2 linked regions of the Cohaesibacter sp. ES.047 genome follow. The protein of the gene in region 2 interacts with the protein of the main gene of each other region in a pairwise test. Links are inferred from orthologs where the notes say so. Each region holds a gene or a part of one and is shown on either strand. Other genes may lie near its edges.

Region 1 (11,426 bases), 1.4 Mb from region 2 along the record:
GTCTGGCCAAAATGGCTTTGCAGCTTGGATACCCGATCATCAAGGCGCATGACGTCTTCCATCAGCAAGGCGACCTCGCGCTGGATGATGTGGGCCTGCTCCCGCATGCGGGCATCCTTCAGAACCGATTGTACCACCTGAATGGACAGCGTCAGAAGGGACGGCGAGACGATGACCACACGCGTCCGGTGGGCAAGCTGCACGACATCGTCAAACTGCTCGTGCAGATCGGCAAAAAGGCTCTCGGAGGGCACGAACATGAAGGCGGTGTCCTGCGTTTCACCGGGAATGAAATAGCGCTCGGAAATGTCCTTGATGTGTTTCTTCACATCATTGCGGAAGCGCGTCCGTGCCGCCTTGTCCTCGTCCGGATTATGAGCCTCCTTGACCGCGGTCCAGCCTTCGAGCGGAAACTTTGCATCGATCACCAGCACCGCATTGTCATTGGGAATATGAATGACGCAATCGGGTCGGTTTTTGTTGGAAAGGGTATATTGGAAATCAAAGGCGTGCTTGGGCAGCGCATCCTCGATGATCGCCTCCATCCGGCCCTGACCAAATGTGCCGCGCGTTTGCTTGTTGGCAAGGATCTGCTGCAACTCGACCACCCGGCCCGATAGCTCGGTGATGTTGCCTTGCGCTTTATCGATCACAGCCAGCCGCTCATGCAGCGCTCGCAGATTATCGCCCGTTGCTTTTTGGCCATCCGTCAGGCTTTTGGACACGGTCTGGGTCAAGCGATGCCCCATGCCGTCCATACGGTTGGTCAGGGATTGCGCCATCTCGGACTGGCGGGTGGAGAAAATCTCCGCCATGGTCTGCATCCGACCGGTCATCTCCGCCTGCAGGCGCGTCAATTCCTCGACTTGCGCCCTTTGCGCTCTGGCCTGTTCCTGTGCTTCATAGAGCTCCTGCTCACGCGTACCGCTTTGGCGGTTCTGCGAGATCAGAAGCCAGACCAGCAGCAATCCGAGCAGGGCAATCGCACCGATCAGGATTTCAAAGGTCGTCAGGCCATGTTGGCCGATGGTGATCACGATGTCATTCATGGCGCGACTATAGATTGATTCGGAAAAGGGGGAAACAAAATGAGAACAGGGGCTCGCACGGTCTACCGTCTCTTGTTGAGACGCCCGCTTGGTTGGCCAGATTTGTGCCGATTGTGATTGACGCTGCGACCCCGAACCCTTACATCACCTCCCATGGCACTTCTGGATATAGTTACATTGCCGGATCCCATGCTGCGCGAGCAGTCCGCTCCGGTCGAGCGCGTGGATGATGATCTGCGTCGCCTTGTCGAAAACATGTTTGAAACCATGTACAAAGCCCCGGGCATCGGTCTGGCGGGCATACAGGTTGGTGTGCCTCGTCGCATCTTCACCATGGATTGCGGCAAGGGCGATGATGACAAGAATCCGATCTGTATGATCAACCCGGAAATTCTCTGGCAATCGGACGATCTGAGCACCTATGAAGAGGGCTGTCTGTCGATCCCCGACTATTACGCTGAGGTGGAGCGACCGGCATCGGTGAAATTCCGGTTTCTGGATCAATTCGGCAAGGAGCAGGAAATGCTCTGCGAAGGGCTTGATGCCACGTGCGCCCAGCATGAATTCGACCACCTCAATGGTGCGCTCTTCATCGACTATATCTCCAGGCTGCGCCGCGACCGTGTGATCAAGAAATTCACCAAACTCGCCAAGCAGAAAGACAAGCAGGGCATTCTCTAGTCTGGCTCTAGTCTGGCTCTAGTCTGGCTCTCGTCTGGCTTTCTGCCGTCCGCACCACAATCACCGCAAGGATTAGCCATGCTCCGCGTCATCTTTATGGGCACCCCGGATTTCTCCGTTCCGACCCTGATGGAAATCGTCGGGCGGGGCCACGAGGTTGTCGCAGTCTACAGCCAGCCACCACGGCCCGCCGGACGCGGCATGGAAGAGCGCAAGTCTCCCGTCCATCAGGCGGCCGAGCGTCTTGGCCTGCCGGTTTTTACGCCGACCTCGCTCAAATCCGAAGAAGAGCAGGAAAAATTCCGCGCCCTTGAGGCCGATGTCGCCGTCGTCGTTGCCTATGGCCTCCTGCTACCCAAAGCCATTTTGGAGGCGACAGAAGAGGGCTGCCTCAATCTGCATGGCTCGTTGCTGCCGCGCTGGCGGGGCGCCGCTCCGATCCAGCGGGCCATCATGTCCGGAGATGCCGAGACCGGCGTTCAGGTCATGCGTATGGACGAAGGGCTCGACACCGGCGATGTCGCCATGTCAGAGACCATTCCCATCACCGACACAATGACCGCCGAGGATCTGCACGACCGCATGATGGTGCTTGGGGCAGATCTGATGGTCCGGGCTCTTGGGGCCCTGTCGCACGGGGGCCTTACGTCCAGACCTCAGGCCGAAGAGGGCGTGACCTACGCGAAAAAGATCGACAAGGCCGAGAGCCGCATCGACTTCTCTCAGCCGGCCAATGAGGTGCACAACAAGATCCGCGGGCTTTCGCCCTTCCCCGGCGCGTGGTGCGAAATGACCATCCGCGGCAAGGCGCAGCGGGTCAAGATCCTGCGCTCCGAGCTATCTGATGGGGCTGGTGAGGCTGGCACACTGCTCGACGGAGCCATGACGGTCGCCTGCGGAGACGGGGCCGTGCGCCTTATCGAATTGCAACGGGCTGGCAAAGGTGCCATGAAGGCCGAGGATTTCCAGCGCGGAGCAGACCTTTCGGTCGGCGACGTCATTGCATGACGAAGAGATAGAATGCCACGCTTCAAGCTTCTCATCGAATATGACGGCCGGCCCTTTTCGGGCTGGCAACGGCAGAACAATGCCCCCAGTGTCATGGGGCTGATTGAAAAGTCGCTGCTAAAGTTCACCGGTGAGGCGGTCACGGTGTTCGGTGCCGGGCGGACCGATACGGGCGTTCATGCGCTCGGTCAGGTGGCGCATTTCGATCTGGAGCGGGACTGGCACAGTCACAAGATCCGCGAAGCGCTCAATCATTTCCTCAAGGAAACGGGTGTCGCCATCCTCGACAGCTGGAAGGTCACCGAAGAATTCGACAGCCGCTTTCTCGCCTCCAAGCGCTACTACCGCTATCGCATCTGCAATCGCCGTGCGCCGCTTACCTTCGAGATCGGACGTGCCTGGCAATATAGCTATCCGATTGATATCGACCTGATGCAAAAGGGGGCGGATCAACTGATCGGCCATTTCGACTTCACCACCTTCCGCGCAACCGCCTGTCAGGCCAAGAGCCCATGGCGGACGATGGAAAGCCTCAAGGTGAGCCGGGAAGGCGAATGGGTCTATCTGCATGCCATGTCGCGCTCTTTCCTGCACAACCAGATCCGGTCCTTCGTCGGATCTCTGGTCGAGGTGGGGGCCGAGCGCAAGCCGGTCGGCTGGATCACCGAGATTCTCGATGCCCGCGATCGCCGCGCCTGTGGACCTGTCGCTCCACCCGATGGCCTCTATCTGACCCGAGTCGATTACCCTCAGGATCGGGACTATCTGATCCCAGAAGCGCCATGGGAAGGCCACCAGAAGGCCTAATCGCCAGAGATGTGGCCAGAGACGCCGCCAGATCGGTATCGCTGCCATTACATCGCGGTACTAGCCGAGTGCTGGAACAGCATGACGGTTGCGGCAACATTGGCGACCATCAGCAAGACCGCCAGCGCCAGCGCCATCGATCCGGGACACTCCAGCACGAAGCTGAACAGGCGATAGGAAATCCACAGCGCAAAGAGGATGATCCCGAGCATGATGAGCACGGCCATCCCCGGACCGCCAAGCCCCGAGGTGACAATTGCCCCGGGCACAAGGGTGAGCAACAGGACAATGACACTGAGCCAGTTGTAGCTGACAATGAGCGGGATGAAGCGATCTCTGAAGCCAAAGAACCGGCAAATCAGATAGAGCACTACTGGCCCCAGACCCCAGTCGAGCAAGGTGTTGGCGATCCAGAGGCCGAGCCCGCCTTCGCTGAATATCAGCATGTTGTCAACGTCGCCGAACAGCACCGTGTAGAGAAGATTGATCGGTTCGGTGATGACGATGGCGAGAAACGAAAGTAGGACGCCGCGCACCGTGGCATCGATCTTGTAGAGCGCTTCCTCGTCGCCGCGCACAAAGGCCCAGACGAGCTCGAGATGAAAGAGGATGTAGGCCATGAGGCTCCGTTGAAGCTGCGTTTGCGGCTGCAGTGTGCGATGGGCGATAGAAAAGCGGGGCCAGCATAGCCGACCCCGCCAGAATGGCAATCGCCAGATGCTTATCTTTGTGGTGGGAAATACTGCATCAGGAATTCATAGTAAACATCGGACAATGTCTGCAGATCTTTGAGAGCGATATGTTCGTCGATCATGTGCATGGTCTTGCCGACAAGGCCGAATTCGATCACCGGACAATAGTCCTTGATGAAACGGGCGTCCGACGTGCCGCCATCGGTCGAGTGTTCGGGCGTTCTGCCGGTCACCTTGGCCACCGCAGCACTGAAGCCCTTGATCAGTTTTTCCGACTTCGTCAGGAAGGCCTGACTGATGGCCGGCTCCATTTCGACAACAACATGGAAATCGGTTGAGGGCAGGCTCTCCTTGGCGCGCGTCAGAACGAGCTCGGCAATCATCTCCGGATCCCAAAGATCGTTGTAGCGCACATTGAAGCGGGCTGTCGCGGTCTTGGGAATGAGGTTCCAGGTCTCGTTGCCAACGTCGACCGAGATGAACTCAAGGTTGGTCGGCTGAAAATGATCGGTGCCATGATCGAGGATGGCCGAGCTCAAGTAGGAGACGATCTTGCCCAGAACAGGCACCGGATTGTGCGCCAGATGCGGATAGGCCACATGGCCCTGCTGGCCGATGACCGTCAACGTCCCGGACTGGCTGCCGCGCCGCCCGATCTTGATGGCATCGCCCATCGCATCCGGGTTGGTTGGCTCCCCGACAATGGCATCGCTGAAGCACTCGCCACGATCTGCAGCCCATTTCAGCAGCTTGATGGTGCCATTGACCGCCGGGCCTTCTTCGTCGCCGGTGATCAGAAGGGAAATCGTTCCGTTCGGCTCGCCATGCAATTCGATATATTTCAGCACCGCTGCGATGAACGCGCCGATACCGCCCTTCATGTCCGAGGTGCCGCGACCATAAAGCTGGCCATCCTTCACCTCGCCGGCAAAGGGCGGCACGGACCACTGGCTTTCATCGCCGGTGGGGACCACATCCGCATGACCGGCAAAGGTCAGGTGCGGACCCTCTCCGCCGGATATTTTGGCGAATAGATTCTCGATGTCCGGGGTGTCCTTGTCTGTGAAGACCGGACGATCCACCTGAAACCCCTCGGGGCTCAACAGGGCATCGAGATAAGCCAGCGCGCCGGCTTCCTTGGGCGTGACACTGGGGCATTGAACGAGTTTCTGGGTGATATCCAGAGCGGTCGGGGCTTTGGTCATGGCGCGGCTTGCTTTCGTCTGGGCACGGTCCGATCAGAGGGATCCGGTGTCGACGCCTGCTCAGCAGGCAGTCTGGACTGTGCCTTTGCTTCAAGGATGTCGTGCGGGTCTCATGCAGTCCTTTGCGTGAGGTGGGCACAGGTTCGATGCACAGCCTGATGCACAACGCGGCGCGGACACACGAATTGCTCCGGGTCGGGAGGGCGACATGCGGTCATGATCAGACGAGCGGGGAAGAACACGGGAAAACAGGATCATCTTTTCCGGGTTGCAACAAATAGTACGGCGTCACATTAGGCAAGGTTGGCGCCGCCTTCAATCCACTTTCCACCGCTCTTGAACGAAACGAAGCGGCATTGGTTGAAAAGTTATGCCATCAGGCCTTGCCGGGATGGCTCGAGTGCTCGGGCGTATGCTCCGCGGTCTCATCGACCGGCGCTCTGTTGGTATTTGAGACAATCCCCAGATCGATGAAATAGACCAGCCAGAAGGGCAGGATGGCTAGCAGATAAATGCCCCGTGTCTCAATGCCGACGCTGCACGAGAGGGGAAAGTGCGGCGCAAGAGCGCTGAGGGTGGCAAGGATCGGGATCGCATAGGCAAAGAAGCTGACATGGCCGCGCCCGCGGTCTCTCAGCCGTTTGATGACCACGCAATACCACATGAAGAAAAAGGTAGCAGCCATCACGCCGAGCGCACCGTAATAGACCTTGCCCAGTGTCTGGGCAGGGTCCATTTGGCAAAGGAAATTATCATGCACACGAAACAGAAAAGCCGCCCCGATTTCCAGAGGGAAGAGCAAAAGATGAGCAAACCAGAATTGCTTGCGGCCAATTTGTCCCTGGCTGTCAAACAACAAGCGTTCGATGGTCATGACATCTCCTTGGGTGGTCTGTTCGCTGGCCAGTTCGGTTTTGCCTGTCCGCGTCAAGCTCACTCTGATCGCGATGCAAACGGCGCACTATGACTTGCCGCAAGCCTTCCGCGGATAGTAGGCATTATTCCGAACCGGGCGTCAATCATTCCTCCGGCGCCATCCCTTCTTCCTGTGTCTGGGAGAAGAACTCAAGCGCGACATTCAAGCCATTGATCGCAGCAGGCAAACCGCCATAGACAGACATTTGCCAGATGATTTCAAGGATCTCCTGTTCTGAACAGCCAGCAGCGAGACTGTGCTCGATGTTGATCCTGAGCTGTGGCTCCGTCTGCCCACCAAGGGCTGTTAGGGCGGCGATTGTCGCCAACTGGCGGGTTTTCGCATCAAGTCCGGGTCTTGAATAATGTCGGCCATAGGCCCACTCGATCAGGCTTTCTGAGAAGTCGGGCACTTTCGCGTCATAGCGTTCGGAAAGCGCGGCTTCAAGATGAGGGTGATATTTTGCGCAATAGGCGCGGCCACGCTCAAGGGCGCTCGCTTGCGGGTTGGACACGGGGGATTTGCTTTGTGCTTCGGTCATTCGATGCCTCCATGATATGGGCATTTTCCATATCGAGATAGATTGCGATTTTCTTGTCGAGCACAGGCAGGGTCTCTTGCAGTCTTCTGATCTGGGTCTGTACGTCCGCTCTCTGGTCCTCCAGCATCTGGCGGCGTTCGGTAGCGGTGTGCGGACCCTCTGCTCTCAACCGCGCATAGCGGACCATGCGGGAAATTCCCATCCCGGTGGTCTTGAGATGCTTGAGAAAGGTCAACCAGTTGGTGATCTCCATGCCATATTGACGCCGCCCGCCCGCATCGCGATGCGCATCTGGCAAAAGCCCGATTTTTTCGTAGTAGCGGATGGTATGGACGGACAAACCCGTCTTGGCAGCAAGATCACCGATTTTCAAAGGACCAACTCCTGTTCGACATAAGGGAGGCTAGATGTTCGAGTGCACTCTAGGTCAAGAGCAAAAGAATGAAAATGGTCGATTATTTCAAACGGGCTGATGGCCCTTCAGAACAAAAAAATCCCGCCCGATTGGATCGGGCGGGATGAAATCAAGCTTTGTTCCGCTGCGGATCAGTCGCGCAACAGGTCGTTGATCGACGTTTTGGACCGGGTGCGCTCGTCAACGCGCTTGACGATAACGGCGCAATAAAGGCTTGGTCCCTGCGCGCCATCGGGCAGATGCTTGCCGGGCATGGTGCCGGAAACAACCACGGAGTAGGGCGGCACTTCGCCCATGAAGATTTCACCCGTGCTGCGGTCGATGATCTTGGTGGACGCACCAAGATAGACACCCATGGAGAGCACCGAGCCTTCGCGCACAATGACGCCTTCGGCCACTTCGGCACGCGCCCCGATGAAGCAGTTGTCTTCGATGATCACCGGACCGGCCTGCAGCGGCTCGAGAACGCCGCCAATGCCAGCCCCGCCAGAGATATGAACATTCTTGCCGATCTGTGCGCAGGAGCCGACCGTCGCCCATGTGTCGATCATCGTGCCATCATCAACATAGGCACCAAGGTTGACGAAGGACGGCATCAACACCACACCCTTGCCGATGAAGGCGGAGCGGCGAACGATGCAATTGGGAACGGCGCGGAACCCTGCCTGTTCAAACTCGCTCGCACCCCATCCATCGAATTTGGAAGGAACCTTGTCCCACCAGCTGGCATTGCCCGGACCACCCTTGATCACTTCCATCGCATTGAGCCGGAAGGAAAGCAACACGGCCTTTTTCAGCCATTGATTGACGATCCACTCTCCGTCGGAGTTCTTCTCGGCCACACGGGCGTCGCCATGATCCATCAGGTGCAGGGCGGCCTCGACAGCATCGCGGATTTCGCCGGTTGTGTCGGAATTGACGGTATCGCGTGCGTCAAAGCTCGCTTCAATGATGCTCTTGAGCGCAGGCAGATCGTACTGGGTCATGTCTCTCGCTTTCAGCTTGTCTGGGGTGTTCGATTGCGCATGTCTCGCGGCCTTGGCCGCTGGAACTGTGGCGCAAACCATAAGCACCCCGCCGGTGAAGTCAATCACCAAAAAAGCAGAAAAGTGCGCCTGCTGGCCCAACACCACTTGAACCGCAAAAAGGAGTGCAAAACGAAACAGGGGTGGCCGCTGGGACCGCCCCTGTATGCTGTCTGAAAGGCGTCTGGATCGTGCCTAACTGGCCAGCTTCTGTGCCGGTTGCTCGAAGGTCTGCTGTATCGCGCGTCCAGCCTGTCGGCGGTCGGACCCGGAGTATGCCGGGTCATCGACTTCGCGCCGATCCAGTGGCCCGCGACGGAGGCTGAGAATGAAGTCGGTCACCTCTTTTTGCAGGGTGGCGGCATCCCGCGACATGCGTTCAGCCGACGTGAGCACGAAGGTTGCCGCTTCGCCCGTTTGCTCCGCATCCGTCGTCACTTCGCCGATGTTTCTGGCCACTTCGGAGGTGCCCGTGTGGGCTTCCTCGATATTGCGGGCAATCTCGGTTGTTGCAGCATTCTGCTCTTCGGCTGCTGCGGCAACCGCCGAGGTGATGTCCTCGATCTCATGAATTGTGGTGGACACATTGCCAAAAGCGGCAACGGCAAGACTGGTCGCCGACTGGATCCGATGAATCTGTTCGGTAATTTCGCCAATCGCCTTGCTTGTTTGTCCTGCCAGTTCCTTGACCTCGCCAGCTACGACCGCAAAGCCTTTGCCCGCTTCGCCGGCGCGCGCGGATTCAATGGTTGCATTGAGAGCAAGAAGGTTGGTCTGTTCCGCAATCGCAGAGATCAGTTCGACCACATGCCCGATGGTTTCAGCGGCCTCTGACAGATCATTGATCTTCATTTCGCCCTCGCGCACTTCCGCAACTGCATCTGCAGCAACCTTCGCGGAACGCTCGATCTGGGATCCGATCTCAACCGAACTTGCACTCAGTTCCTCGACGGCCGCCGAGACCGTCTGAACATTGACAGAGGTTTCGTGGCTGGCTGATGCAACAATGCTGGCGCGTTCATTGGTGCTCGATGCACTCCGGGTCATGTTCGTCGCTGTCTGGTTCATCTGGGTGCCGGCTTCCGAGAGATAGCTCGCGATTGTCTTGGTGGCTTCCTCGAAATGACCGGTCTTTTCAGCAAAGTCTTCAATCCGTGTCTGAACGCGGATGATCGCGTCGTTGATCTGTTCCGAATAGGCATGGAATGCCCCGGGCATGCCGATAAGCTGGATACGGCGATAATACTTGTTGCGCGACATCGCATTGGTTGATGCCACCGCTTCCCGCATGAAGGTGTCGAAGCGGTCGGCCTGATAGTTGATGGCAACCGCAAGCAGGCCGAGCGAACCGGTTTCGAGCGCCTCATCGGCGCGTGCTTCCAGCTCACCAGAGCCCAGCGCCTGCGCCACGTTCGCAACATTATTGATTGCCCGTTCGGCTTTCAGACACAGAAGCAGTTGCACGGCCATGGCAAGGCCAGAGACAACGAACAGACCAAGTGCAGCAGTTCGAAGACCCAGAAGGTCGAGGCCAATGCCAGCGCTCAGCAGCACAAGGACGCCAATGGCCAGAAGCCGCGCACAAGAAAGAGAGGACAAACGGGTCATAGGGCGCGGCTTTCTCTTGGAAGATGGCATTCAGTCGGTTGTACCCGGCATCTCTGACTGTCGCCGAACCTGTCGCGTGTATCGGTTTTGCCGACCAGACTTTTGCTATCCGAAACGCGGCGTTCAAAGCAAGGTGGCGTAATTTTGTTGGCCATGAATGCCTCTGCGCATGAAAATAGGAAATGCAGGCAGAAAAATGAACTGCTTCACGCAGATCTTCCGCCGAAAAAATAAAAAAAAGGTTTCAATTACAGATACCTATATAAAACCGTGTAATATTAATTTGCTTCTTCAACGAAAACTTAGTTGGCGTAAAGTGAAAGTAAGAGTGCATTCGACAGCATGCCAGATGACCGTTTATGCTTGCAGAGCCTCACGCGCGACTTTGCCAAGCCCAAGAAACGGGGTCACAGGGGCCGCCGTTGCAGGTCGTTAAGAAGCGCTTCATCCATTTGAGTCACTCTAGGCTTTCGTGACGGGGTTGCTCCGGTTGGTGAGTCATCTTTCGGTGCAATGCGTAAAAACCTCGTCAAAGCGTCGGTGTTTTGCGGTGATCGACAGTTATGCGGTAAGTCGTTCGGTCGTGATGACTGGAAAGTGACCGGTCTCGGGTGCCGAAGATTTCAAATCGACTTGTCTGGAAAGTCGGAATAGATATAGTGGTGCAGTATTGTTTTATTATTTTTGGAAGCATATTGCACATTGGCGTTTGAAGCGTGAGGGGAACGTGAAATGAATAAATCGGCATACCTGTGCCTGGTAGGCGGTTTGCTTCTGGCGACGACCGGTTTGTCACAGGCCAATGAGCAGATGTTGGGAGCCTTGCCTGCATCGCCCGTGAATACTTTGGCGCTGACCCCCGAATACGAATTGCCAATCCAGATCATTATATCCCGCAAGGATCAACGCGCTCGGGTCTTCAGAGGCACCGAAGAAATCGCGACCTCGCGGGTTTCCACCGGCAAGCGCGGCCACACCACGCCGACGGGTATCTTTTCCATCCTCGAAAAACGGCGACGTCATTACTCCAATCTCTACAACAGCGCTCCGATGCCCTATATGCAGCGCCTGACGTGGTCGGGTATCGCTCTGCATCAGTCCAATTCCGTGCCCGGCTATCCGGCATCGCATGGCTGTGTTCGCCTGCCTGGCGGGTTCGCAAAACAGCTGTTTTCGATCACCGAGCGCGGCGCTCACGTGATCATCGCCAATCGTGAGGCGGTGCCCGAACCAATCGAACATGCCAACCTGTTTCAGCCTCGTGAGGTCGATGATCTCGCGGCACAAGTCACCTCTGTTGCAGCAACGCCCGAACCAATAGAAGCGCTCGGCAAGATTTCCTTGCTCAATGAGCACCCGGTGCGTGACACCACGGCGCATCAGGTCGCGCGCTATCTCAATCAGCTCGAAGCCGTGAAGCACAGTGACAAGCCCTTGCGTATCTTCATCACGCGTCAGGCTAGGGGCAATGTTGTCAAG
Region 2 (11,442 bases):
TGTCCGCGATGCGCGGGACGAGCGTGGCGCCGCCGCGGTTGATCATCGAGTTGGTGACGGCTGTCGAAATGATTTCCCGGCGCAGTCGATGGCTCGCGATCTCGTCGGCATAGGGCGCCTGCATCTTGTCGGGGAAGTAGCGCACCAGTTCCTGTTCGAGATAGGGATCATCGGGCAGGCTGCTTTCGAGCAGGCTGTCATAGAGTGTGTTCTTGGCATAGGCCAGAAGCACGCCGATCTCAGCACGGGTGAAGGTCTGATCCTTCTTGCGCATTTCGGTGAGCGCTTCCTTGTCGGGCAGGAACTCGACATTGCGATCCAGCTCGCCTGCATCCTCCAGCCGTTCCATCAGGCGGATCTGATAGCCGAAGTCTTCCATCGCCCGGCGTTCGGTGAGCGAGATGGACAGGGTCTGCAGGTAGTTGTTGCGCAGAACAAGGTTGGCGACATTGTCCGTCATTGATGCCAAGAGCTTGTTGCGGGCCTTGATGTCCAAACGCTGTTCGCGCACCGCAGTGCCCAGAGCGATCTTTATGTTGACTTCCATGTCCGAACTGTTGACGCCGGCGGAATTGTCGATGGCATCGGAGTTGCTGCGGCCACCCAGATGGTTGAACTCGATGCGAGCGCGCTGGGTCACCCCAAGGTTAGCGCCTTCGCCCAACACCTTGACGCGCAGGTCTTTGGGCGTGACGCGAATGGCGTCGTTGGCGCGATCATCGGCATCCGCATCGGATTCGCTCGAGGCGCGGATATAGGTGCCGATGCCGCCGAACCAGAGCAGATCGGCTGGTGCCATGAGGATGGCCTTCATCAGCTCTTGCGGCGTCACGCTCGCCTTCTTCATGCCAAGGACAGTCTGGATTTCCTTACTCAGCTTGATGGATTTTTCCTTGCGCGAGAAGATGCCGCCGCCTTTCGAGATCAGCTTTTCGTCATAGTCGCGCCAGGAGGAGCGGCCCAGATCGAACACGCGTTTGCGTTCTTCCCAGCTGGTTTCTGGGTCCGGATCGGGATCGATAAAGATATCGCGATGGTCAAAGGCAGCGATGAGCCTTGTTTCTTTGGACAGCAGCATGCCGTTGCCAAAGACATCGCCGGACATATCGCCGACACCCACCACGGTGAAGGGCTCGGTCTGGATGTCACGATCCATTTCGCGGAAGTGGCGCTTGACCGCCTCCCATGCGCCGCGCGCGGTGATGCCCATCTTCTTGTGGTCATACCCGGCCGAGCCACCCGAGGCGAAAGCATCGCCAAGCCAGTATTCGCGGTCCTCGGAGATCGAGTTGGCGATATCGGAAAAGGTTGCCGTGCCCTTGTCGGCTGCGACCACCAGGTAGGGATCATCCTCGTCGTGGCGGATGACATCAAGTGGCGGCAGGGTTTCCTGACCATCGAGATTGTCGGTGACGTCGAGCAGAGACGAAATGAACAGCTTGTAGCAGGTGATGCCTTCGGCCATGAAGGCTTCCCGGCCGCCCTCGGTGGGCAGGTGCTTGGGCACGAAGCCGCCCTTGGATCCGACGGGCACGATCACCGCGTTTTTGACCTGCTGGGCCTTGACCAGACCAAGCACCTCGGTGCGGAAGTCCTGCGGCCGGTCCGACCACCTCAGGCCACCACGAGCGACCATGCCAAAGCGCAGGTGAAGGCCTTCGACCCGCGGGCTATAGACGAAGATCTCACGGAACGGCTTGGGTTCAGGCATGTCATCAATGGCGCGCGGGTCGAGCTTGACGGACAAGCCCGGTTTGAAGTCGCCATTCTCCATGCGCTGGTAGAAATTGGTGCGCAAGGATGCCCTGATGACAGTCAGGAATTTGCGCAGGATGCGGTCATCGTCAAGGTTGGCCACCTGCTCCAATGCGGTCAGGATGCCATTTTCAAGACGTGTGCATTCCGCCTCGCGCTTCTTGTGATCGGGATCGAAGCGGGCATGGAAGAGGTCAACCAGAATAGCCGCGAGATCGGGATAGCTGTTGAGGGTATCCCACATGTAGTCCTGATCATAGGGGATGCGGATCTGGCGCAGATAGCGAGAGATGGTGCGCAGGATCGTGATGTCGCGCCACGGCAGGCCCGCCGCGATGGTCAGCCGGTTGTAGCCATCATTCTCGGCGTTGCCATTCCAGACTGCAAGGAAACAGTCATGCAGCTTGTCTGCCAGAGCTTTGATGTCGATCGGCTCGCCAGTGGCGCGCTCGATGTCCATGTCGTGCATCCAGTAGGTGCTCTCGCCATCGAGCGGTGTGACGTCGTAGGAGCGTTCGTCGATCACCCGGAAACCCATATTCTCAAGGATCGGCACGCGCTCGGACAGCGGAATCGGCGTATCCTTATGGAAAATCTTCAGGGTGATCCGATGCTTTTCGTTCTGATCTTCCTTGCGGTAGAACTGGATCGCTGTGGAGGTTGAACCGGTCATCCCTTCCATGATCGAAATATCATGCAGGGCGATTTCCGGCTCGAACGTATCGCGGTAAGCATAGGAGAAGGCTTCACAATAGCGATTGATCAGCGTCGATGCCTTGCTCAGCTTATGGGTGTCGCGCACCGCCTGCATCAGACCGTCGGCCCATGTGCGAACAATGGTATTGACGGCATTTTCAAGCTCGGTGCGAGATGGGTTCGGTGTTTTGCCTTCCGAGCGGCCGATGATGAAATGGACGCGGGCCAGAGGTCCGTCCGGGAAATCCGGATAGACCGCCGACAGGCGGCCATCATAGACCTTGTGCAGATAGTCGCCGATGCGCACGCGGATGGACGTGTTGTAGCGGTCGCGCGGCACATAGACGAGGATCGAGACGAAGCGGTCGAACTTGTCGACGCGCGAAAGGATGCGCACGCGTGGTCTTTGGTGCAGGCGCAGGATTTCCTGACTGTTGGTCAGGAGTGTTTCCATATCAACCTGAAACAGTTCGTCGCGGGGATAGCCCTCAAGCACGTTCAGCAGAGCCTTGCCCGAATGGCCGGACGGGTCGACGGCGGCGGCCTCAAGGGTGTTTTTCACCTTGCGGCGCAGGAAGGGGATGTTGGTTGCCGAACGGTTGTAGGCTGTGGAGGTGAACAGGCCCACGATGCGCAACTCACCGGTCAACTCACCATGATCGCCGTAAAGCTTGATGCCGATATAGTCCATGTAGGTGCGGCGGTGAACGTTGGTCTTGACGTTGGCCTTGGTGATGATCAACGGTTCCGGACGCATCAGGAATTCCTTGATCTCCGGTGTCATGGTGACCATCTGGTCGCCGCGGCGCAAGACGCGGACGTCGGGGTCGCGCAGGAGGCCCAGGCCGGGGCGCTGACTGCGTGTGAGTTCGCCTTCCTCGGTGGAGCCGTCAAAGGCATATTCGCGCATGCCAAGCAGCGTGAAGTTGTTGTTCACCAGCCAGCGTAGAAATTCCACCGTCTCGTCGATCTCGTCCTGCTGCAGGGGCGGCGGAGTGATCTTGTAGATGGCGATGGTTTCCTCAAGGCGGAGCAACATCGATTTCCAGTCGTCGACGACCGAATCGACATCATCCAGCAGCTTGTCGATGTTGCCGAGCAGTTCGGCGCGGCTTTCCTCGCTCGACAGACGCGAGACGTGGACATGGATAAGGCTTTCGCGGCGGATTTTCGGATTGGTCTGGACGTCTAGCCGGTCAAAGAGGCCGACCAGCTCGCCTTTTTCCGAGCGTTCAAGATTAAGAACCGGATGCAGCACGAGATGAATTTCAAGGCCAGCATTCTGCAACTCGCCCATGATCGAGTCGACAAGGAAGGGCTTGTTGATATTGTGCAGCTCGATAACCGTGATCTGGTTGAGCAGGGCATTCTTGTCTTTGGCGAAAGTTGGATCGGTCAACTCGACACGATGCTTGCCGTCGAAACTGGCCGCAAAACGCTCGAAGGAATGGTGTGTGATCGCTGCGATTTCGGTTGCCGAATAACGCGACAGATCTTCCTTGTCGCCCATGGCAAAAAACCGCTCGAGAAACTCCGCTTCCAGTTCGCTGTTCTTGGCGGCAAGGGCCTTTGCCTCTGCCATCCGTTTTTCGTGTCCGGTGTCCTTTTCCGCTGCCATGCCATTTCCTCCAAGCGAGCCTGATCTTTGTCTGCTTCGCTTTGTCGTGAGTTGCTGCCCTTATGAGCCGGATTCCTGCCACCTTCTGTGTCGGAAAGAATAGAGTAGGGCAAATTGAGTAAAGAGAAGCCAAATGCTTTGCGTATTTTTACAATGATCGTAGGGCACGGGTGTGGCAGTGAAAAGTCACGATATGGCGACATGCTCTGAAATTTCCCTGAAATTGCCGTGACTTGGTCCAATTGCTTACGCAGCGCCTGACGCATCCGCTGGTTAGTTGCAATAATCAAGCGATTTTCCCAGAGCGCGAGACGATCCGGAGAGCATGATTCGAACCGAATCGTTGCCGATACGGATGCTGAGCTGAGTGCCCTTGTGCATTTGCGCCATAAATTTCGATCGGGGAGAGATCTTCGACGAGATCAGCGCGCCTTCATACTCGCCAAAGCTGGCCTTGAAACCTGGATGTCTGTCAATCCGCATCCAGACAGGCTGTTGTTGTGCCACTTTGAGGCGCAAGCCATCAACCATCGTTCCTGCGAAGCTCAGATAGCTGGCACCATCTCGCCCGCAAATGTAGCTCAGACCCAGCCGCCCATCGGTCGCATCGGCGTTTACCGCTGCCCCGTCAAGATAGGGTGGATCGTTGGGTGCGAGACGGGTGAAGGACCAGCCTTTTTGGGGGGAAGAGGGGATCTCGTCGGACACTTCGCTGCATCGCCTCTCGACGCAGGTATTATATTGCTGGCTTGCTGCTCCGGGGGAGTTGGACAGGCAGGCCCAGATGCAGAGTTGCAGGTCGCTCACGTTCTGTGCTTGTGCGCGCTGGACCGGTAGCAGGGACAGGCAGGCAAGGATAGAGAGACCGACCAAACGTGTTAGCAGCGTCATTGTGAGACCCCTTCCGGCCAGCCTTGGTTCCTTGTGGTCTGAGGATGCCCGCCTTTACGGGCTGGCAATCGGTGAGACCAAGGTGCATTTTTCTGCAATCATTTTCTGCAATCAAGGGAACACAGGCGACGCTTTCGTTCAATCAAACAATCGAAGTGTTTGTCTCTTTCTGGTCCTATCGCAGCCGGAACAGACGAAAAAAGCCGGATGGGATCCATCCGGCTTTTATGCATTTCAAAGGGGCTGATGATGATTTCAGCCTTGCCCTTATTTCAGGGCATTCAGTTCGGCGATCACCGCAGCGCCCATTTCCTTGGTGGAGACGACGGTGTCGCCGGCCTTGGCGATGTCGCCAGTTCTGAGGCCTTTTTCCAACACGTTGGCGATGGCGGTATCGACCATTTCGGCTTCCTTGATCATTTCGAAGCTGTAGCGAAGAGCCATGGAGAAGCTGGCAATCATGGCGATCGGGTTGGCTGCGCCCTTGCCAGCGATGTCCGGTGCGGATCCGTGTACGGGCTCGTACATGGCTTTGCGCTTGCCGGTGACCACGTCCGGTGCACCAAGGGATGCGGATGGCAACATGCCAAGCGAGCCGGTCAGCATGGCCGCGACGTCGGAGAGGATGTCGCCGAACAGGTTGTCACAGACGATGACATCATACTGCTTGGGATTGCGCACAAGCTGCATGGCGCAATTGTCGGCCAGCACATGTTCGAGCGGGGTGCCGGGATATTCCTCGGCAGCGATCTTGCTGACCACCTGTTTCCACAGCACACCGGAGCGCATTACATTGTGCTTCTCGGCGGATGCGACGCGATTGGAGCGGGTTTTGGCCAGCTCGAAGGCAACGCGGGCGATGCGCTTGATCTCGGAGGTGGTGTAGATCTGGGTGTCGACGGCGCGCTGTTCGCCGTTTTCCAGCGTGACGATCTCTTTCGGCTCGCCGAAATAAACACCGCCGGTCAGCTCGCGCACGATGAGAATGTCGAGGCCTTCGACCAGTTCCCTTTTGAGGGCAGAGCTTTCTGCAAGGGCCGGATAGCACAGGGCCGGACGCAGGTTGGCGAACAGGCCCAGATCCTTGCGCAGACGCAGAAGGCCTGCTTCAGGCCGCGCTTCATACGCAACATCGGCCCATTTGGGACCACCAACGGCGCCGAAAATAACCGCGTCGGAGGTGATGGCCTTGGCCATGTCTTCTTCGGAGATCGCGACGCCATGGGCGTCATAGGCACAGCCGCCCACCAGACCTTCATCGCATTCGAAGGTGACGTCGACATTGCTGTTCATCCAGTCGATGATCAGCTTTACTTCGTTCATGATTTCAGGGCCGATGCCGTCGCCGGGCAGAAGAAAGAGCTTATGGGACATGATTAGGATTCCAGTTTAGGTAACAAGTCGTGTCGATCCGCGCCTGTTGCGCATGGATCGAAAAGAAAGAGATCGCTGACCAGTCGATTAATACTCAAGCCGGTGGAATGCAAGGGCCAAGCAGTCAATCAAAGGGTTGAGACGGTCAGTTGATATGAAAAAGCCAGACCGGTTGGTCTGGCTGATTGATAAGGGCGCTCGTTCAACTCTCTTCAGGCTTTCGGTACTTTCTCTTTGAGAAAGATACCTGTCGCTGCATGGTCAGCTCAAGTGGCGAGACCGCCGCGCGTCTTGCGACGCGCTAGGCGTCAGGCTTTCGGTGATTTTTCAGCGTGCTGAAAAATGCACCTGTCGCTGCGAAGCCTCGGCCTGTGGCGCCTTCTGGTGTGTTTTGCGGAGCAAAACACCTAGACCCAAGGGCGATCGTTGGCCATCTTGTCTTCGAACTTTTGCACATTGTCGATTTTTGCCATCGACAGCCCGATGTCATCGAGACCTTCGATCAGGCATTTTTTCTTGAAGGGATCAAGCTCAAAGCTGATTTCGCCGCCGTCCGGGCCCTTAATGACCTGATTTTCAAGGTCGATGGTCAGGGTGGCGTTGGAGCCGCGCGAGGCGTCGTCCATCAGTTTGGCGTGATTTTCTTCGCTGACGATGATCGGCAGAATGCCGTTCTTGAAGGAGTTGTTATAGAAGATGTCGGCAAAGCTCGTGGAGATGATGCACTTGATGCCGAAGTCTTTCAGGGCCCAGGGCGCATGCTCGCGGGAGGAGCCGCAGCCGAAGTTGTCACCGGCAACAAGAATTTCGGCGTTGCGGTAGGCGTTCTGGTTGAGGACGAAGTCCTTGTTCTCGGAACCATCCTCTTCAAACCGCATTTCGTGGAACAGATTGACGCCAAGTCCCGAGCGCTTGATGGTTTTGAGAAACTGCTTGGGAATGATCATATCGGTGTCGATGTTGATCAGGGGCATCGGTGCCGCGACGGCGGTCAGGGTCGTGAACTTTTCCATTCTCTATGCGGTCCTTCAGGTTAAAGCGAAGCGACGGTGAGACCCGTGGTCTCGTCGATTCCCATCATGATGTTCATATTCTGGATGGCCGCGCCCGACGCGCCCTTGCCCAGATTGTCATAGACGGCGAACAGGACGGCCTGTCCGGTCTCGTCATTGCCATGGACATGAATATGAAGTGAATTGGTGCCATTGAGGCGCTCCGGCGTGATCGCCTCGAGCTTGCCTGCTGTCTCCAGCGGCGCGACCTTGACGAAGATTTCGTCCGCGTAGCGGTCTGACAGGCAGGCATGCAGATCGGCAAGGCTCGGGTTCTTGTCGAGCGCCCACAGATTGAGCGGAATGGCGTCTATCATGCCTTGCGCATATTTGCCGACGGCCGGCTGGAAAACAGGGGGGTGTTCGAGACCTGCAAAGGCGGTCATTTCGGGCACATGCTTGTGGCCAAGGCTGAGGCCATAGGGCCAGAAGGGCACATCAACGGGATTTTCTTCGCGCTCATACTCACCGATCATGCCCTTGCCGCCGCCCGAATAGCCCGAAATGGCATTCAGCGTAGCCGGGAAGGTGGCCGGGACGAGGCCTGCTTCCACGAGTGGACGCATGATCGCGATGTAGCCTTGCGGATAACAGCCCGGGTTGGCGACCCGCTTGGCGCTGGCGATGGCGGCGCGCTGTCCGGGGGCCATTTCAGCAAAACCGTAAGCCCAGCCCTTGGCGGTCCGGTGCGCGGTGGAGGCATCGATGACGCGGGTGTCACGGTTCTCAATGAGGCTAACGGCCTCGATGGCTGCTGCGTCGGGCAGGCACAGAATGGCGATGTCAGCCTCGTTCAGCATCTGGGCGCGGGCCTCTGCATCCTTGCGCAGATTTTCCGGCAGGCGCAGGAATTGAAGATCGTCGCGGCCCTCAAGGCGGTTCCGGATCTGTAGTCCCGTGGTGCCGACTTCGCCATCGATGAAGATTTTTGCGCTCATGAACTTGCCTGTGAACTTGCCTGTGAACTTGCCTGTGAACTTGCCTGTGAACTTGTCTGTGAACTTGCTTGGTTGTCAGGATCCGAGCCGCTGTGTGTATCGGCTCTGTTTCCAGAATTGGGCCTCTGATTACAGCAAAGGGGCGGTTTTGTCATCGGGTGAAATGATCAACCAGCCAGATAACGAGGATAATCGCAAAGATCGCTCCCGCGCCGCGCCCGATCCGTGTACCCCATTTCTCAATTGGGTCATCCGCATCGGTATCGCCAGCGGCGAAATGATCCTTGGCCTTGTTGGCCGTGCGGGCAAAGGAGGACATCCCGATGGCTTCGCCTTCCATCTCGACACGCCGGAGCACCTGCTCGGCCTCTTTCTGCCGGGCGTCTTGGCGTGTTTGCGGTGTCTGGTTGTGATCATCTGCCATGGTTGTTTCTTTAACCCGGAAATTCGACTGCTTTCAAGTATATACGAAGAAAAACGAAGGCCATGGTGTGTCCATCGGGGTGGAGTGGTGCTTTAGTTGAGCAGGAATTGCGGATTTGTCTTGACTTGCCCGCACGCTTCGATCAAAAAACCAACCCAGAAAGCTGCCTTGTCACAGATATTTTCAGGTGTCGGGCTGATGCTTTGGAACCGAGAGGGTTAGGCAGTCCTTGCCTTTAGATGTGCTAAAGATGACCTTTGCTGTTGCAGCCATCCTGAAGACTTCGATCATTGGTCGCACGACCGGTGCATCGGCTGCTGGCCTGGTCACACTGACACCATCCACTACTACCACCAAGATTTAAGCCCCTCTTGCTCCCTGATCGCTTCCCCCAGGGTTGTGAGGGGAGCGAAGCCGCGTGTCGGAGCGAAAGCGAACGATGGCGGTGCTTGGGGGAGCCGAGATCAGGAGATCACATACAATGGGTTATAAAGTCGCAGTCGTCGGGGCAACGGGAAATGTTGGCCGCGAGATGATGGATATTCTCGCCGAGCGCGGTTTCCCCGCCGATGAGGTTGTTGCGCTGGCATCCAGCCGGTCCAAGGGCAGGGAAGTGTCCTACGGTGACAAAACGCTGAAATGCAAGGTGCTGGATCATTATGATTTTTCCGACACCGATTTCTGCCTGATGTCTGCCGGTGGATCGCTGTCTGCCGAATGGGCGCCCAAGATTGCCGCAATGGGCTGCGTCGTTGTCGATAACAGCTCCCAGTGGCGCTATGACGAGCGCATTCCGCTGATCGTGCCGGAAGTCAACGCTCATGTGCTTGAAGAGTGGGCCAAGAAAAAAGACCGCATCAACATCATCGCCAACCCGAACTGCTCGACCGCGCAGTTGCTGGTTGCGCTGAAGCCGCTGCATGATGCCGCGACCATCAAGCGCGTCGTTGTCTCCACCTATCAGTCCGTTTCCGGCGCTGGCAAGGATGCGATGGACGAGCTGTTCACCCAGACCCGCGCGGTGTTTGTCACGGATCCGGTCGAGGCCAATAAGTTTCCAAAACGCATCGCGTTCAACGTGATCCCGCATATCGATAAATTCATGGATGACGGCTCCACCAAGGAAGAATGGAAAGTCGTCGTCGAAACCAAGAAAATACTCGATCCGAAGATCAAGGTGACGTGTACGGCTGTGCGTGTGCCGGTGTTCGTGTCTCATGCGGAAGCAGTGAATATCGAATTTGAAAATCCGATTTCTGCTGAAGAAGCGACCAATATTCTGCGCGAAGCACCGGGATGTCTGGTTGTCGACAAGCATGAAGACGGCGGCTATATCACGCCGGTCGATGCGGCTGGCGAAGATGCGACCTATATTTCGCGTATCCGTGAGGATTCGACGATCGACAATGGCCTCAATATCTGGGTTGTCTCTGACAACCTGCGCAAGGGCGCTGCTCTGAACACCGTTCAGATTGCCGAGGCTCTGGTCAACAAGGGGCTGATCAAGCCGCGCTCCGAAGGCTGATCGCCGGGGTTTGAGCTGATGTGAAAAAGCCGGTCTGGAAGGCTCCCAGACCGGCTTTTTTATGCTCGTTGTGATGCGAATAAAACGCGGCTCACACTTTGGAAAAGGTGCCTTGTTCCTCGTCGTAATATTCCAGCTCTCCGGTTGAGATGTCGAACCAGCAGCCATGCAGGGACAATGCCTTGCGTGCGATCCCATCCTTGACGAAATCGAAGGAATAGAGGTTTTCGAGCGAAAGGATCACCGAGGACCGCTCGAGTAGGCCGCAATGATCAAGCTCCGGTCGGTTGAGCGATTTGTAACGGATCGGATTGTCGGCGCCCTGAAGCTGGGCGGACCATTTGCCGATGAAATCCCCCTTGGAGAGAGGTTCGGAATCGTCCTGAATATAGGCCTTAACACCGCCGCAACGGCCATGCCCCATCACCACGATATGGTCGACATGGAGGCCATTGACCGCGAATTCGAGGGCTGCGGTTGTGCCATGGACACCCATGTCTTGCGATGTCGCGTGGGGGACAAGGTTGGCAACGTTGCGCATCACGAAAATCTCGCCGGGGCCCACATCGAAAATGGTTTCCGGCGCGGCGCGACTGTCGCAACAACCAACCAGCATGATCCTTGGACTCTGCCCGGTGTCGGCAAGTTTTTCATAGCGCCCGCGTTCGATTTCAAAGCGTCCGGATTTGAAGTTGTCGTAGCCCTTCAAAAGTCTTTCTGGCAGTTGAACCATTGAAACCTCTTGTCTCTCTGTCTTGTTTTTCTATTCCCAACATCTGATGTCGCTCGGATTGGGATAAATTTCAAGGCTTTATGCTGCACTGCGGCAGAGAGTTTGATATCAAGTTGATATCACCAAGTGCTCAAAATAGCATCATTTGCGCATTCCAAACAGGCGGAGAGCCACAAGAGAGGGCCTGAGGGGATGCCTCAGACCTGATTGGAGAGGTCTGCCAGCTTGTTGAGCTCGACATTGGCACCGCACAGGATCACCCCGACCCTTTCCCCTTTCGCCGGTTTGTAAGCACCGCTCATCAGAGCCGCAAAGGCTGTGGCACCGCCGGCTTCTGTGGCAAGGCGGTAATCGCTCCAGAGCGCGGCCTGCGCCTTGAGGATGGCGTCATCGGGGAGCCGTATCATGCCGTCCACTGTTTCGCTCGCGATGCTAA

Evidence for each region.
Region 1: the proteins of CPH65_RS04090 (region 2) and def interact in binary tests that used the Escherichia coli proteins (3 or more experiments, as listed by UniProt). The link is inferred for Cohaesibacter sp. ES.047 from one-to-one orthologs.

Annotation. Positions count from the first base shown.
Region 1 is NZ_LT907844.1:2,295,217-2,306,642, forward strand. What follows is about bases 1-2,966. They hold def (peptide deformylase), read left to right. Parts: upstream 1-1,202; coding sequence 1,203-1,730; downstream 1,731-2,966. Other genes in these bases: CPH65_RS10475 (DNA recombination protein RmuC), read right to left, coding at 1-1,049; fmt (methionyl-tRNA formyltransferase), read left to right, coding at 1,809-2,738; truA (tRNA pseudouridine(38-40) synthase TruA), read left to right, coding at 2,751-2,966. Outside these bases: more of truA, read left to right, coding at 2,967-3,545; CPH65_RS10495 (hypothetical protein), read right to left, coding at 3,593-4,165; dapE (succinyl-diaminopimelate desuccinylase), read right to left, coding at 4,267-5,442; CPH65_RS10505 (DUF805 domain-containing protein), read right to left, coding at 5,819-6,316; CPH65_RS10510 (carboxymuconolactone decarboxylase family protein), read right to left, coding at 6,462-6,899; CPH65_RS10515 (MerR family transcriptional regulator), read right to left, coding at 6,844-7,272; dapD (2,3,4,5-tetrahydropyridine-2,6-dicarboxylate N-succinyltransferase), read right to left, coding at 7,446-8,300; CPH65_RS10525 (methyl-accepting chemotaxis protein), read right to left, coding at 8,535-9,947; CPH65_RS10530 (L,D-transpeptidase family protein), read left to right, coding at 10,680-11,426. UniProt on the Escherichia coli protein: Removes the formyl group from the N-terminal Met of newly synthesized proteins. Requires at least a dipeptide for an efficient rate of reaction. N-terminal L-methionine is a prerequisite for activity but the enzyme has broad specificity at other positions.
Region 2 is NZ_LT907844.1:903,163-914,604, forward strand. Bases 8,270-11,251 are described here. They hold CPH65_RS04090 (aspartate-semialdehyde dehydrogenase), read left to right. Parts: upstream 8,270-9,229; coding sequence 9,230-10,273; downstream 10,274-11,251. Other genes in these bases: argC (N-acetyl-gamma-glutamyl-phosphate reductase), read right to left, coding at 8,270-8,324; CPH65_RS04085 (hypothetical protein), read right to left, coding at 8,476-8,748; CPH65_RS04095 (carbonic anhydrase), read right to left, coding at 10,365-11,006; CPH65_RS04100 (threonine/serine dehydratase), read right to left, coding at 11,204-11,251. In the rest of the region: CPH65_RS04055 (NAD-glutamate dehydrogenase), read right to left, coding at 1-4,069; CPH65_RS04060 (hypothetical protein), read right to left, coding at 4,343-4,960; leuB (3-isopropylmalate dehydrogenase), read right to left, coding at 5,228-6,334; leuD (3-isopropylmalate dehydratase small subunit), read right to left, coding at 6,742-7,347; more of argC, read right to left, coding at 7,368-8,269; more of CPH65_RS04100, read right to left, coding at 11,252-11,442.